DNA from 3 places in the Citrobacter meridianamericanus genome. Region 2 is predicted to be linked to each of the others. Evidence: predicted binding sites of a transcription regulator. Region 2 holds the regulator's gene; each other region holds the start of a gene.
What was found. Region 2 encodes CRP, which controls carbon source genes, mostly activating them, when cyclic AMP is high. Its sites were predicted from a motif close to ATGTGANNNNNNTCACAT; they were not measured.
Positions count from the first base shown of each region.

Region 1: serC (3-phosphoserine/phosphohydroxythreonine transaminase) is a predicted target of CRP. The motif match lies at 2,096-2,113, and genes of this name have one in related genera.
Region 3: garD (galactarate dehydratase) is a predicted target of CRP. The motif match lies at 1,221-1,238, and genes of this name have one in related genera.

Region 1 covers NZ_CP101036.1:3,462,578-3,467,313, forward strand. Annotated here, with positions in the region: gene aroA (3-phosphoshikimate 1-carboxyvinyltransferase) at 1-789, opposite strand, end outside; gene serC (3-phosphoserine/phosphohydroxythreonine transaminase) at 858-1,946, opposite strand; gene NMD08_RS17065 (DUF421 domain-containing protein) at 2,159-2,851, opposite strand; gene ycaO (30S ribosomal protein S12 methylthiotransferase accessory factor YcaO) at 2,988-4,736, shown strand, end outside.
Region 2 covers NZ_CP101036.1:421,460-426,195, reverse strand. Annotated here, with positions in the region: partial or broken gene NMD08_RS01950 (hydrolase) at 1-912, shown strand, start outside; gene NMD08_RS01945 (YheU family protein) at 909-1,127, shown strand; gene NMD08_RS01940 (phosphoribulokinase) at 1,180-2,049, shown strand; gene NMD08_RS01935 (OsmC family protein) at 2,143-2,550, opposite strand; gene crp (cAMP-activated global transcriptional regulator CRP) at 2,857-3,489, shown strand; gene NMD08_RS01925 (YccS/YhfK family putative transporter) at 3,541-4,736, shown strand, end outside.
Region 3 covers NZ_CP101036.1:625,366-630,101, forward strand. Annotated here, with positions in the region: gene garD (galactarate dehydratase) at 1-1,102, opposite strand, end outside; gene garP (galactarate/glucarate/glycerate transporter GarP) at 1,505-2,839, shown strand; gene garL (2-dehydro-3-deoxyglucarate aldolase) at 2,855-3,625, shown strand; gene garR (2-hydroxy-3-oxopropionate reductase) at 3,656-4,546, shown strand; gene garK (glycerate 2-kinase) at 4,612-4,736, shown strand, end outside.

The DNA of each region.
Region 1 (4,736 bases), 2.3 Mb from region 2:
GGTGACTTTTACCGTACCGCCTTTAATAGCGCCTGCCGCGAGAAAATAGGAAGCTGATGAAGCATCACCTTCAACCAGATATGCACCCGGCGACTGATACTGCTGCTGACCCTGCACGACAAAGCGCTGGTAGTTCTGATTCTCAATTTCAACACCAAACGTTTTCATCAGGTTCAGTGTGATATCAATGTAAGGTTTGGATACCAGCTCGCCTTTAATGACGATCGTCGTGTCCTGCCGCGCCAGCGGCGCAGTCATCAGCAATGCCGTGAGGAACTGGCTGGATACGCTGCCGTCAACCTCAACCTGTCCTCCGGTGAAACCACCGCGCAGACGTAAAGGCGGATAGTTTTCCTGCTCCAGGTATTCAATGTTGGCTCCGCCCTGGCGTAGCGCATCAACCAAATGACCAATCGGGCGCTCTTTCATGCGCGGTTCGCCCGTGAGCACGATGTCATTGTTGCCCAGGCACAGCGCTGCGGCCAGCGGGCGCATTGCGGTTCCGGCATTGCCAAGGAACAGCTCCACAGCACCTTCTGCATGCAGCGCACCGCCATTACCGATTATCTCGCAACGCGTGCGATCGGCTGAAAGGGTATAGATAATCCCTAACGCATTCAGAGCATTAAGCATATGGCGGACATCATCGCTGTCCAACAGGTTGGTCAGAACAGTGGTGCCATTTGCTAATGCAGCCAGCAGCAAAGCGCGGTTAGAAACACTTTTGGATCCAGGCAGATTGATGGTGCCATCCACCCGCGCAATGGGTTGTAACGTCAGGGATTCCATGAAACTCGACTCTCAAAAACAGACATAAAAACCCCACAGGTTGGCTGTGGGGATGAAAATAAAGCTGATTAACCGCGGCGACGCTCGAAATCGACCATGAAATCGGTCAGCGCTTTTACACCTTCCAGCGGCATTGCATTGTAGATGGACGCGCGCATACCGCCGACCACACGATGCCCTTTCAGCGCATGCAGGCCCGCAGCGAAAGACTCTTCCAGGAAGAGTTTATCCAGCGTGCTATCAGCCAACTGGAACGGGACGTTCATGCGAGAACGGTTCGATTTCGCCACGTCATTACGGTAGAAATCGCTGTTATCGATTACGCCATACAGCAGTTCCGCTTTTTGCTGGTTAATTTTATCCATCGCGTTAACACCGCCCTGCTCTTTCAGCCATTTAAAGACCAGGCCAGACAGATACCAGGCAAAAGTTGGCGGCGTATTAAACATGGAGTCGTTGTCATTCAGCACGGTATAATCGAGGATTGACGGGCAAGACACATGGGCCTTACCCAGCAAATCTTCACGCACGATGACAATCGTCAGCCCCGCCGGGCCAATGTTTTTCTGCGCTCCGGCATAAATTACGCCATAGCGGCTTACGTCAATCGGTGCGGAAAGAATGGTCGAGGACAGATCCGCCGTAACCACCACGTCGCTGGCAAAATTCGGCGTTTCATCGATCGCAATGCCATCGATGGTTTCATTCGGGCAATAGTGCAAGTACGCCGCATTGTCAGAAAGCTGCCATTCACTCATCGGCTTAACGGCACGCAGTCCGTCAACGGTGACTTTGGCGTCGATAACGTTTGGCGTACAGTACTTCTTCGCTTCTTTAATTGCACTGGCGGCCCAATACCCAGCATCCACGTAATCCGCCGTGGTTTTGTCACCCAGAATATTTAACGGGATACCCGCGAATTGCCCACGGCCACCGCCATGGCAGAACAACACTTTATAGTTGGAGGGGATACTGAGAAGATCGCGAAAATCCTGCTCTGCTTCCTCTGCGACTTGAATGAATTCTTTGCCACGGTGGCTAATTTCCATCACCGACGTGCCAAGACCGTTCCAGTCGCGAAGATCCTGTTGAGCCAGTTTAAGTACTTCTGCCGGTAGCATTGCCGGACCTGAACTAAAATTGAAGACCTGAGCCATTTCCCCTCACCACGTTGTGTTGTTGTCCAATCAACATCCTGTCATTGACGATAATCCGGTGACAGATATTGGTATAAGTTATTCCTGTGGATATCGGTTTTATCATTCAGTGACACGCGCCGCAATGGGTAAAAATGACCAGGGTAAAAATGTGTCGTTGGTCACACAACAGAATCTATCGGATTGACGGGTAAAAACCGAGATTTTCGCTGTCAGGTAACCCGTTTTGCCCGACTGGCCTTCGACCATTCTGGATTTGCACAGCGCGGGCATAATTGATGATCGCCGGCATTCATTTGCACCACTTCACTGCAACGTATGCAGGCATAGTCCCCAGCTTCAGGCATTATCTTAAAGCGTTGCGTACAGCGTTTTGGCAGAATACTGAGTCCCGGCTTTACATCTTCATTGGCATAGAAATAGACGCTGATTTGCCCGTTCGTTTCCAGAATGGCCAGTTTCACCTGTCCTAATTGCTCTACGCCGTTCAAACGCAATTCCATAAAGAACTCGAATTCCGTCATATTGGCGCTATTGAGCTTTGACCATGCCAGCTCACCATCTTCAATGATCACAACAGGCTTCCCCTCCAGCAAATCCTCCATTTTTTCGCTGTGTGCCATCAACCACATTACCAACCGGTACAGCACTGCAAGGGTAATAAAGACCACCAGCACCGGCAGCATTGGAACATCATCATAAAACGCCACGTCTCCCGCTGCGGAACCCAGCGTAAGGATGATCAGGACTTCAAAAAGCGACATCTGACGTACGCCGCGACGTCCGGTGATTTTTAAAAACAGAAAAACCAATATAAAGGTATAGAGGCTGCGCAAAGCAACTTCGCCCAGAAAATCCATCGGCACTTTATCAAGCGCCATACGGTGTAAATCGAATGCTTTCATTAATATGCTCTAAACGTGGTTGGCTGTAAGAAAGCATAGCTAATGCTTTTATTTACGCCTGGAATCCGGCGACGATAGCGCCGTTCATTGAAAACCCGTATCATTGCGCGCTTTCCGTACGACAAAAGTGATTTTCATGACGCAAACATTTATCCCCGGCAAAGATGCCGCTCTGGAAGACTCCATCGCTCGCTTCCAGCAAAAATTGCTCGACCTTGGTTTTCAAATTGAGGAAGCCTCGTGGTTGAATCCCGTCCCTAACGTCTGGTCTGTACATATTCGCGACAAAGAATGCGCGTTGTGCTTTACCAACGGGAAAGGCGCGACAAAAAAAGCGGCACTGGCTTCCGCGTTGGGCGAATACTTTGAGCGTCTGTCGACTAACTACTTCTTTGCGGATTTCTGGCTGGGTGAAACCATCGCCAACGGTCCGTTCGTGCATTACCCGAACGAAAAATGGTTCCCGCTGACTGAAAACGACGATGTACCAGAAGGTCTGCTGGATGCACGACTGCGAGCGTTTTACGATCCAGAAAACGAACTGACTGGCAGCATGCTTATCGATCTACAGTCCGGTAATGAAGAACGTGGCGTCTGCGGTCTGCCGTTTACCCGCCAGTCTGATAACCAGACCGTCTATATACCGATGAATATTATCGGCAACCTGTATGTTTCTAACGGCATGTCTGCGGGTAACACGCGAAACGAAGCTCGCGTTCAGGGCCTGTCTGAAGTCTTTGAGCGTCATGTGAAGAACCGCATTATTGCGGAAAGCATCAGCCTGCCGGAAATCCCGGCCGAAGTCATGGCGCGCTATCCGGCTGTGGTGGAGTCCATCGCCAAACTGGAAGCGGAAGGTTTCCCAATTTTCGCCTACGATGGCTCGCTGGGCGGCAAGTATCCGGTGATTTGCGTTGTCCTGTTCAACCCGGCGAACGGTACCTGCTTTGCCTCCTTCGGCGCGCACCCGGATTTCGGCGTAGCACTGGAGCGTACCGTCACTGAACTGTTGCAGGGCCGTGGTCTGAAAGACCTTGATGTCTTCACCCCACCGACTTTTGACGACGAAGAAGTGGCTGAACACACTAACCTTGAAACCCACTTCATTGATTCCAGCGGTCTGATTTCATGGGATCTGTTCAAGCAGGATGCCGACTATCCGTTCGTTGACTGGAATTTCTCTGGCACCACGGAAGAAGAGTTCGCCACCCTAATGGCTATCTTCAATGCTGAAGATAAAGAAGTGTATATCGCCGACTATGAGCATCTGAGCGTTTACGCCTGCCGCATTATTGTTCCGGGAATGTCTGACATCTACCCGTCTGAAGATCTGTGGTTAGCCAACAACGCCATGGGCGCCCATCTGCGTGACACCATCCTCTCTCTGCCGGGAAGTGAATGGGATAAAGAAGACTATCTCAACCTGATCGAACAACTGGATGAAGAAGGCTTTGACGACTTCACCCGCGTCCGCGAACTACTTGGTCTGGCAACCGGCGCGGATAACGGTTGGTACACCCTGCGTATTGGCGAGCTAAAAGTGATGCTGGCGCTGGCCGGTGGCGACCTGGAGCAGGCGCTGGTCTGGACAGAATGGACGATGGAATTCAATGCCTCCGTCTTTAGCGCTGAACGTGCCAACTACTACCGCTGTCTGCAAACGCTGCTTCTGCTCTCTCAGGAAGAAGATCGTCAGCCGCTGCAATATCTGAATGCGTTTGTCCGCATGTACGGTGCCGAGGCGGTTGAAGCGGCAAGTGCAGCATTGAGTGGCGAAGCGCCATTCTACGGGTTGCAAACCGTTGATAGCGATCTGCAGGCTTTCCCGGCGCATCAGTCTCTGCTGAAAGCCTATGAAAAACTACAGCGCGCGAAAGCGGCACAT
Region 2 (4,736 bases):
ATTCGCCGCAAGGTGAAGTTCGATGCCCACTGGCAGCGTCTGGAATTGCCAGACGGTGATTTTGTCGATCTGGCGTGGAGTGAAGATCCGCAGCAGGCGAAACACAAACCGCGCCTGGTGGTTTTTCACGGCCTGGAAGGCAGCCTGAACAGCCCCTACGCACATGGCCTGATTGAAGCAGCACAAAAGCGCGGCTGGCTGGGTGTGGTGATGCATTTTCGCGGCTGCAGCGGCGAACCAAATCGTCTGAACCGCATTTATCACTCCGGTGAAACAGAAGACGGCACCTGGTTTTTACACTGGCTGGAGCGTGAGTTCGGTCGTGTGCCGACCGCAGCGGTAGGCTATTCGCTTGGTGGAAACATGCTGGCATGCCTGCTGGCAAAAGAAGGCACCGAGATTCCAATTGATGCTGCTGTTATCGTCTCTGCCCCTTTCGTGCTGGAAGCCTGTAGTTACCACATGGACAAGGGATTCTCCCGGGTCTATCAGCGCTACCTGCTTAATCTGTTGAAAGCCAATGCCTCGCGTAAGCTTGAGGCTTATCCTGGCTCACTGCCGGTGAGCCTGGCCCAGTTGAAATCTCTACGTCGCATTCGCGATTTTGACGATCTGATCACCGCCAAAATTCACGGTTTCGCCGATGCGATAGACTATTACCGTCAGTGTAGCGCCATGCCGTTGCTCAATCAGATCGCCAAACCCACGCTGATTATTCATGCCAAGGATGATCCGTTTATGGATCATCATGTGATCCCTGAGCCGGAAAACCTGCCCTCGCAGGTGGAGTATCAGCTTACTGAACACGGCGGCCATGTCGGATTCATTGGCGGTACGATACGCCATCCGGAGATGTGGCTGGAATCCAGAATCCCGGACTGGCTGACAACGTATCTGGAGACTTCATCATGATTATTCCCTGGCAAGACATCTCCCCGGACGCGCTGGACAATCTGCTTGAAAGCTTTGTCTTGCGCGAAGGCACCGATTATGGTGAACATGAACGCTCGCTCGAACAAAAAGTCGCCGACGTCAAACGCCAACTACAATCAGGTGAAGCCGTGCTGGTGTGGTCCGAATTGCATGAAACGGTCAACATTATGCCGAGGAAGCAGATTCGCGAGTAATCCGTAGCCGCCGGCGACTTTACTATAATTACAACCATTTCATGGAGTTGTTATGTCTGCCAAACATCCGGTGATTGCGGTAACAGGATCCAGCGGCGCGGGGACCACCACCACCAGCCTCGCGTTTCGTAAAATATTCGCGCAGTTAAATCTGCGCGCCGCCGAGGTGGAAGGCGACAGTTTTCATCGCTATACCCGCCCGGAAATGGACATGGCGATTCGCAAAGCGCGCGATGCCGGGCGGCATATCAGCTATTTCGGCCCCGAAGCTAACGACTTCGGTCTGCTGGAGCAAACCTTCATTGAATACGGTCAGACGGGCAAAGGTCAGTCGCGTAAATATCTGCACACCTACGATGAGGCCGTACCGTGGAATCAGGTTCCGGGGACATTTACGCCCTGGCAGCCGCTGCCTGAACCGACGGATGTCCTGTTCTATGAGGGACTTCACGGCGGCGTTGTCACCCCGCAGCAAAATGTGGCCCGGCATGTCGATCTGTTGGTTGGTGTGGTGCCGATCGTGAACCTGGAGTGGATCCAGAAGCTGACCCGCGATACCAGCGAGCGTGGACACTCGCGTGAAGCGGTGATGGACTCGGTGGTGCGTTCAATGGACGATTATATCAATTACATCACGCCGCAGTTTTCCCGTACGCACATTAACTTTCAGCGCGTACCCACCGTCGATACCTCTAACCCCTTTGCCGCCAAGAGTATTCCGTCACTCGATGAAAGCTTTGTCGTGATTCATTTTCGTAATCTGGAAGGGATCGATTTCCCATGGCTACTGGCCATGCTGCAGGGCTCATTCATTTCTCATATCAATACATTGGTTGTTCCGGGCGGGAAAATGGGTCTGGCGATGGAATTGATTATGCTGCCGCTAGTCCAGCGACTGATGGAAGGTAAAAAGATAGAGTAAGGTGTTTTTTTGCCGGATGGCGGCTAATGCTTTATCCGGCCTACGCGTTTAAATCCTGTAGGCCTGATAAGTGTAACGCCATCAGGCATAACATCACGAAGCGGCAACCACTTCATAGGAGTGGGTAATGTTCACCGCCTTTTCCAGCATCAGCGCCACGGAGCAATATTTTTCCGCCGAAAGATCGACCGCGCGAGCGACGGACGCATCTTTCAGATCGTTACCCGTTACAACGAAATGCAGGTTGATGTGGGTAAACAGGCGTGGCGCTTCATCACGACGCTCGGAGGTCAGCTTCACTTCGCAGTTGGTCACATCCTGACGACCCTTTTGCAGGATCGACACCACATCAATTGCGCTGCAACCGCCCGCAGCCATTAAGACCATTTCCATCGGGCTCGGCGCTTTATCACCGGAGTTACCGTCCATCAAAATCTGGTGGCCAGAGGCGGACTCACCGAGGAAGGTTAACCCTTCAACCCACTTAACACGTGCTTGCATATTTTATTACTCCGATGCATCAATTTTCCTGACAGATTACGCGCACACAACAAATCTCGCAACGGAAGGCGACCTGCGTCATGCTGAAGCGAGACACCAGGAGACACACGGCGAAAGCTATGCTAAAACAGTCAGGATGCTACAGTAATACATTGACGTACTGCATGTATGCAGAGGACATCACATTACAGGCCGTCGCACGTATTGACAGCCCCCTTCCCAGGTAGCGGGAAGCACATTTTTGCAAACCCAGAGGCAGGTAGTATTTTGGCTCTGGAGACAGCTTATAACAGAGGATAACCGCGCATGGTGCTTGGCAAACCGCAAACAGACCCGACTCTCGAATGGTTCTTGTCTCATTGCCATATTCATAAGTACCCATCGAAGAGCACGCTGATTCACCAGGGTGAAAAAGCGGAAACGTTGTACTACATCGTTAAAGGCTCAGTGGCAGTGCTGATCAAAGATGAAGAAGGGAAAGAAATGATCCTTTCTTATCTGAATCAGGGCGATTTTATTGGTGAATTAGGCCTCTTCGAAGAAGGTCAGGAACGCAGCGCCTGGGTCCGTGCTAAAACTGCATGTGAAGTCGCTGAAATTTCGTACAAAAAATTTCGCCAATTAATCCAGGTCAATCCAGATATTCTGATGCGCCTGTCCTCTCAGATGGCTCGCCGTCTGCAGGTCACGTCTGAAAAAGTTGGCAACCTTGCCTTCCTCGACGTTACCGGTCGTATCGCGCAGACTCTGCTGAATCTGGCGAAACAGCCTGACGCGATGACCCACCCGGACGGCATGCAGATTAAAATCACCCGCCAGGAAATCGGCCAGATCGTTGGCTGTTCCCGTGAGACCGTTGGTCGTATTCTGAAGATGCTGGAAGATCAGAATCTGATCTCCGCACACGGTAAGACCATCGTCGTCTACGGCACACGTTAACCCCATCGAAGTGGCGCGTTACCCCGTAATGCGCCACTTTTGTTTGCACCGATGTGGCGAAGACTGATATATCACCCTGAGATCAACTACGCACTACGACAGACGCTGGTGCTATGTTTACCTGTGGCCGTCGGTCTGATCATCGGGCAGCTTCATCTGGGGCTCCTCTTCTCCCTCGTCCCTGCCTGCTGCAATATTGCCGGTCTTGATACCCCGCATAAGCGCTTTTTCAAACGCTTAGTGATTGGTGCGTCTTTGTTTGCCGGATGCAGTCTGATCATGCAGATACTGCTGGCACAGACTATACCGCTGCCGCTGATCCTCACTGGCCTGACGCTGATTCTTGGTGTAACCGCTGAATTAGGCCCTCTGCATGCACGACTACTACCTGCCTCGCTTATCGCGGCAATTTTCACGCTCAGCCTGGCCGGGAACATGCCCGTCTGGGAGCCACTGCTGATCTACGCGTTGGGTACATTGTGGTACGGCCTGTTCAACTGGTTCTGGTTCTGGATGTGGCGTGAGCAGCCGCTGCGTGAGTCGCTCAGCTTGTTGTATCGTGAATTAGCCGATTACTGTGAGGCCAAATACAGCCTCCTGACTCAGCATGCCGATCCGGAAAAAGCGCTACCCCCCCTGCTTGTGCGCCAACAAAAAGCGGTAGATTTGATTACCCAGTGCTATCAGCAAATGCATATGCTGTCGGCACATCGCAACAACGATTATAAGCGCCTGCTACGTGCCTTTCAGGAGGCGCTCGATTTACAGGAACATATTTCCGTCAGCCTCCACCAGCCGGAAGAGGTGCAAAAGCTGGTAGAACGTAGCCACGCCGAACAGGTGATCCGCTGGAACGCGCGCACCGTCGCCGAACGCCTTCGCGTTCTGGCCGATGACATTTTGTATCACCGCTTGCCAACACGTTTTTCAATGGATAAACAAATTGGCACGCTGGAGAAAATTGCCAACCAACATCCGGACAATCCGGTAGGACAATTTTGTTACTGGCACTTCAGCCGTATTGCCCGAGTGCTACGCACCCAGCGCCCACTGTATGCCCGGGATTTAATGGCTGACAAGCAGCGTCGGTTGCCGCTTATCCCCGCACTGAAAAGCTATATGTCGTTGAAATCCCCAGCGCTGCGTAATGCCGGACGCATCAGCGTAATGTTGAGCATTGCCAGCCTGATGGGCAGCGCTTTACATCTGCCAAAACCCTACTGGATTTTGATGACAATCCTGTTCGT
Region 3 (4,736 bases), 200 kb from region 2:
AAGGGTTAGCGCTGCGGTCCGTTTTGCCCATGTCCAGGTAGTTGTCGTACCAGGCCATCTCCTCGAGCAGGCGTTTACCCACATCTTCGTTAATCGCACGTGGAGTCAGAAGGTGGATGGCATCGCGTACTTCGGTAACTTCAGAGAACATCACGGTGGCGCCACAGCGTACTAACAGGTCGGAGGCATAGCCTACAGCCGGGTTGGCCGTTACGCCGGAAAACGCATCGCTGCCGCCGCACTGCATGCCGACCACCAGTTCTGATGCCGGGCAGGTTTCACGCTGGCGCTGATTGAGCTTTGCCAGATGGCGTTCGGCCACCTGCAAAATATCGGCAACCATCGATTGAAAGCCGACGTGTTTTTCATCCTGCAGGCTGACGATGCTGGCGCTGTCGACCGGAATGCTTTTTACATCGTGCGTGCCTTCCAGCAGGCGCTCTGGCTGCAGTTTTTCACAGCCGAGGCCAATGACCATTACCTCACCGCCAAAGTTCGGGTTTAGCGCAATATTGTGAATAGTTCGAATGGGCACGATGGCGGCTGGAGCGTTAATCGCCACGCCGCAGCCGTACAGATGATTGAGCCCGACTACGCCGTCGACATTCGGATATTTGGGCAGCAGGTCGCGCTCAATGATTTTCACTACATAGTCCACCACGCCCGCTACGCAGTGCACGCTGGTGGAGATGCCGAGCAGATTCTTGGTGCCAACGTTACCGTCAGCATTGCGGTAGCCTTCGAAGGTATAACCCTCGAGAGGCGGCAGAGGCTCAGGCACTTTGGTTGCCAGCGGCAGCGTCTTCAGCGGCGGGGCCTTGGGCAGCTCAACCATTGATTCATCAATCCAGCTGCCACGGGGGATATCGCGAACGGCATAGCCTATCACTTCGCCATAACGCACGATTTCGCCGTGAACTGGAATATCCACGAGCGCCACTTTATGACCCTGGGGAATATGTTCAATTAGCTCCAGTCCGTCCGGAAAACGTGTCCCGGCTTTCAGACCATTGTCATTGACAATAATCGCCACATTATCTGTGTCGTGAACTTTAATATAAAACGCCGTTGGCGATTCTTGTCTAATTTCGATGTCGGCCATTGTCCAGTATTCTCCAACAAGTGGTGATAATAGTGTAGATATTTATATTTTGAATCTCATTATCAGTAATAAAGATTCGGTATCGTGAAATAAGAATGCCAGGAGTTTATCGCGAAGAATGTGACAATGATCACTTAAACTCAGCAAGGCCGTCCCACCAGGGGTAGCAATACGTAAATGTGTGGATTAGCGCCCATGCATGTGTGCATATGCCCAAAACATTATTTTAATAACTCGTGTTTAATGAGCGCTTGCACAATGATTAACGTTGGGCTGCTGATTATACTAAATCACGGTTTTATAGCGTCTGATAAATAATTATACGTTTTTATTATCGGTAATTTATCATCAGGGATATTTGCCAAATAATAATAAAAACTTTATGTACCCGAGGTAATTAGAATGATACTGGATACAGTTGTCGAGAAAAAGAAAGGTACGCACACCCGTTACTTAATATTACTAATCATATTTATTGTTACCGCCGTTAACTATGCGGACCGTGCGACGCTGTCTATTGCCGGCACGGAAGTGGCGAAAGAGTTGCAGCTCAGTGCCATCTCAATGGGTTACATTTTCTCCGCCTTCGGTTGGGCTTACCTGTTGATGCAAATCCCTGGCGGTTGGCTGCTGGATAAGTTCGGTTCGAAGAAAGTCTACACCTACAGTCTGTTCTTCTGGTCGCTGTTTACCTTTCTGCAGGGTTTTGTAGACATGTTCCCGCTGGCCTGGGCGGGTATTTCAATGTTCATCATGCGCTTTATGCTGGGCTTCTCGGAAGCGCCGTCCTTCCCGGCGAACGCCCGTATTGTGGCGGCCTGGTTCCCGACGAAAGAGCGCGGTACGGCATCCGCGATTTTTAACTCCGCACAATATTTCTCCCTGGCGCTGTTTTCGCCGCTGCTGGGCTGGCTGACCTTTGCCTGGGGCTGGGAGCACGTCTTTACCGTGATGGGCGTTATCGGTTTTGTGCTCACTGGCCTGTGGGTAAAGTTTATCCATAACCCAACCGATCACCCGCGTATGTCGCAAGAAGAGCTGAAGTTTATCTCTGAAAACGGTGCGGTAGTGGATATGGACCATAAAAAGCCCGGTGATGTGAAATCAGGTGGCCCTAAACTGCATTATATCAAGCAGTTGCTGACAAATCGTATGATGCTTGGCGTGTTCTTTGGTCAGTATTTTATTAACACCATTACCTGGTTTTTCCTCACCTGGTTCCCGATTTACCTGGTACAGGAAAAAGGCATGTCGATCCTGAAAGTGGGGCTGGTGGCGTCGATTCCTGCGCTGTGCGGATTTGCCGGGGGCGTGCTCGGCGGTGTGTTCTCTGATTATCTGATTAAACGTGGCTTCAGCATCACTCTGGCACGTAAGCTGCCGATTGTGCTCGGAATGTTGCTCGCGTCGACCATTATTCTGTGTAACTACACCGATAACACCACTCTGGTGGTTGCGCTGATGGCGCTTGCGTTCTTCGGCAAAGGCTTCGGCGCGCTGGGTTGGCCGGTGATTTCCGATACCGCGCCGAAAGAAATCGTCGGTCTGTGCGGTGGGGTATTTAACGTATTTGGCAACGTAGCCTCTATCGTCACCCCGCTGGTGATTGGTTATCTGGTGAGCGAGCTGCACTCATTTAATGCTGCGCTGATGTTTGTAGGGTGTTCGGCGCTGATGGCAATGGTTTGCTACCTGTTTATTGTCGGTGACATTAAACGTATGGAATTGCAGAAATAAACAAAGGTATAGGCGATGAATAACACGATTTTCCCGAATAAGTTTAAAGCGGCCCTCGCGGCGCAACAGATTCAGATTGGCTGCTGGTCTGCATTAGCCAGCCCAATTAGTACCGAAGTTTTAGGCCTGGCGGGTTTTGACTGGCTGGTGCTGGACGGCGAACACGCGCCGAACGATATCTCGACGTTTATCCCGCAATTGATGGCGCTGAAAGGCAGCGTCAGCGCGCCGGTCGTGCGCGTACCGACCAACGAGCCGGTGATTATCAAGCGCTTGCTGGATATTGGGTTTTACAACTTCCTGATCCCGTTCGTTGAGACGGAAGAAGAGGCAGTGAAAGCCGTGGCGTCGACCCGCTATCCGCCGGAAGGTATTCGCGGCGTGTCCGTCTCCCATCGCGCCAATATGTTTGGCACCGTACCTGACTACTTTGCGCAGTCGAATAAGAACATCACCATCATCGTGCAGATTGAAAGTCAACAGGGCGTCGATAACGTTGACGCCATCGCGGCGACCGAAGGCGTTGACGGTGTCTTCGTCGGTCCAAGCGATCTGGCTGCGGCGTTAGGCCATCTCGGCAATGCATCACATCCTGATGTGCAGAAAGCTATTCAGCACATTTTTGCCCGCGCGAAAGCACATGGCAAACCAAGCGGCATTCTGGCCCCGGTAGAGGCAGATGCGCGTCGTTATCTGGAGTGGGGCGCGACGTTTGTTGCCGTTGGCAGCGACCTTGGCGTGTTCCGTTCAGCCACGCAGAAACTGGCTGATTCTTTTAAGAAATAACCACCATCGACAGTAGAGAGAGATAAAAACATGACAATGAAAGTTGGTTTTATTGGCCTCGGTATCATGGGTAAACCAATGAGTAAAAACCTCCTCAAGGCAGGTTACTCGCTGGTGGTTGCTGACCGTAACCCGGAATCCATTGCGGAAGTGATTGCCGCAGGTGCAGAAACCGCCGCCACGGCGAAAGATATTGCCGAGCAGTGCGATGTGATCATCACTATGCTGCCGAACTCTCCGCACGTGAAAGAGGTGGCGCTGGGGGAAGGCGGTATTATTGAAGGGGCGAAGCCGGGCACTGTGTTGATCGACATGAGTTCCATCGCGCCGTTAGCCAGCCGCGAAATCAGCGAAGCGCTGAAAGCGAAAGGCGTGGATATGCTGGATGCGCCGGTCAGCGGTGGTGAACCAAAAGCGATTGATGGCACGTTGTCGGTGATGGTTGGCGGTGATAAAGCGATTTTTGACAAGTATTACGATCTGCTAAAAGCGATGGCTGGTTCGGTGGTACATACCGGTGACATTGGCGCGGGTAACGTTACTAAGCTGGCGAACCAGGTGATTGTGGCGCTGAACATTGCGGCGATGTCTGAAGCGCTGACGCTGGCGACCAAAGCGGGTGTGAACCCGGATCTGGTGTATCAGGCGATTCGAGGCGGACTGGCTGGAAGCACCGTACTGGATGCGAAAGCACCAATGGTTATGGATCGTAACTTTAAGCCGGGTTTCCGTATTGACCTGCATATTAAGGATCTGGCGAATGCGCTGGATACCTCGCATGGGGTCGGTGCGCAGTTGCCACTGACTGCTGCCGTCATGGAGATGATGCAGGCGCTCCGCGCAGATGGGCTGGGCACTGCCGATCACAGTGCGCTCGCATGCTACTACGAAAAACTGGCGAAAGTGGAAGTCACTCGCTAACAAGAAGGGCGCGGATGCGCGCCCTGTATTTCTTGCCTTGCGCGGCACAGTCAGGCTACATAACTATGAAAATCGTAATTGCCCCAGACTCTTATAAAGAAAGCCTTTCTGCCACCGAGGTAGCTCAGGCAATAGAAAAAGGATTTCGGGAAATTTTCCCCGATGCGCAATATGTTTCAGTTCCGGTGGC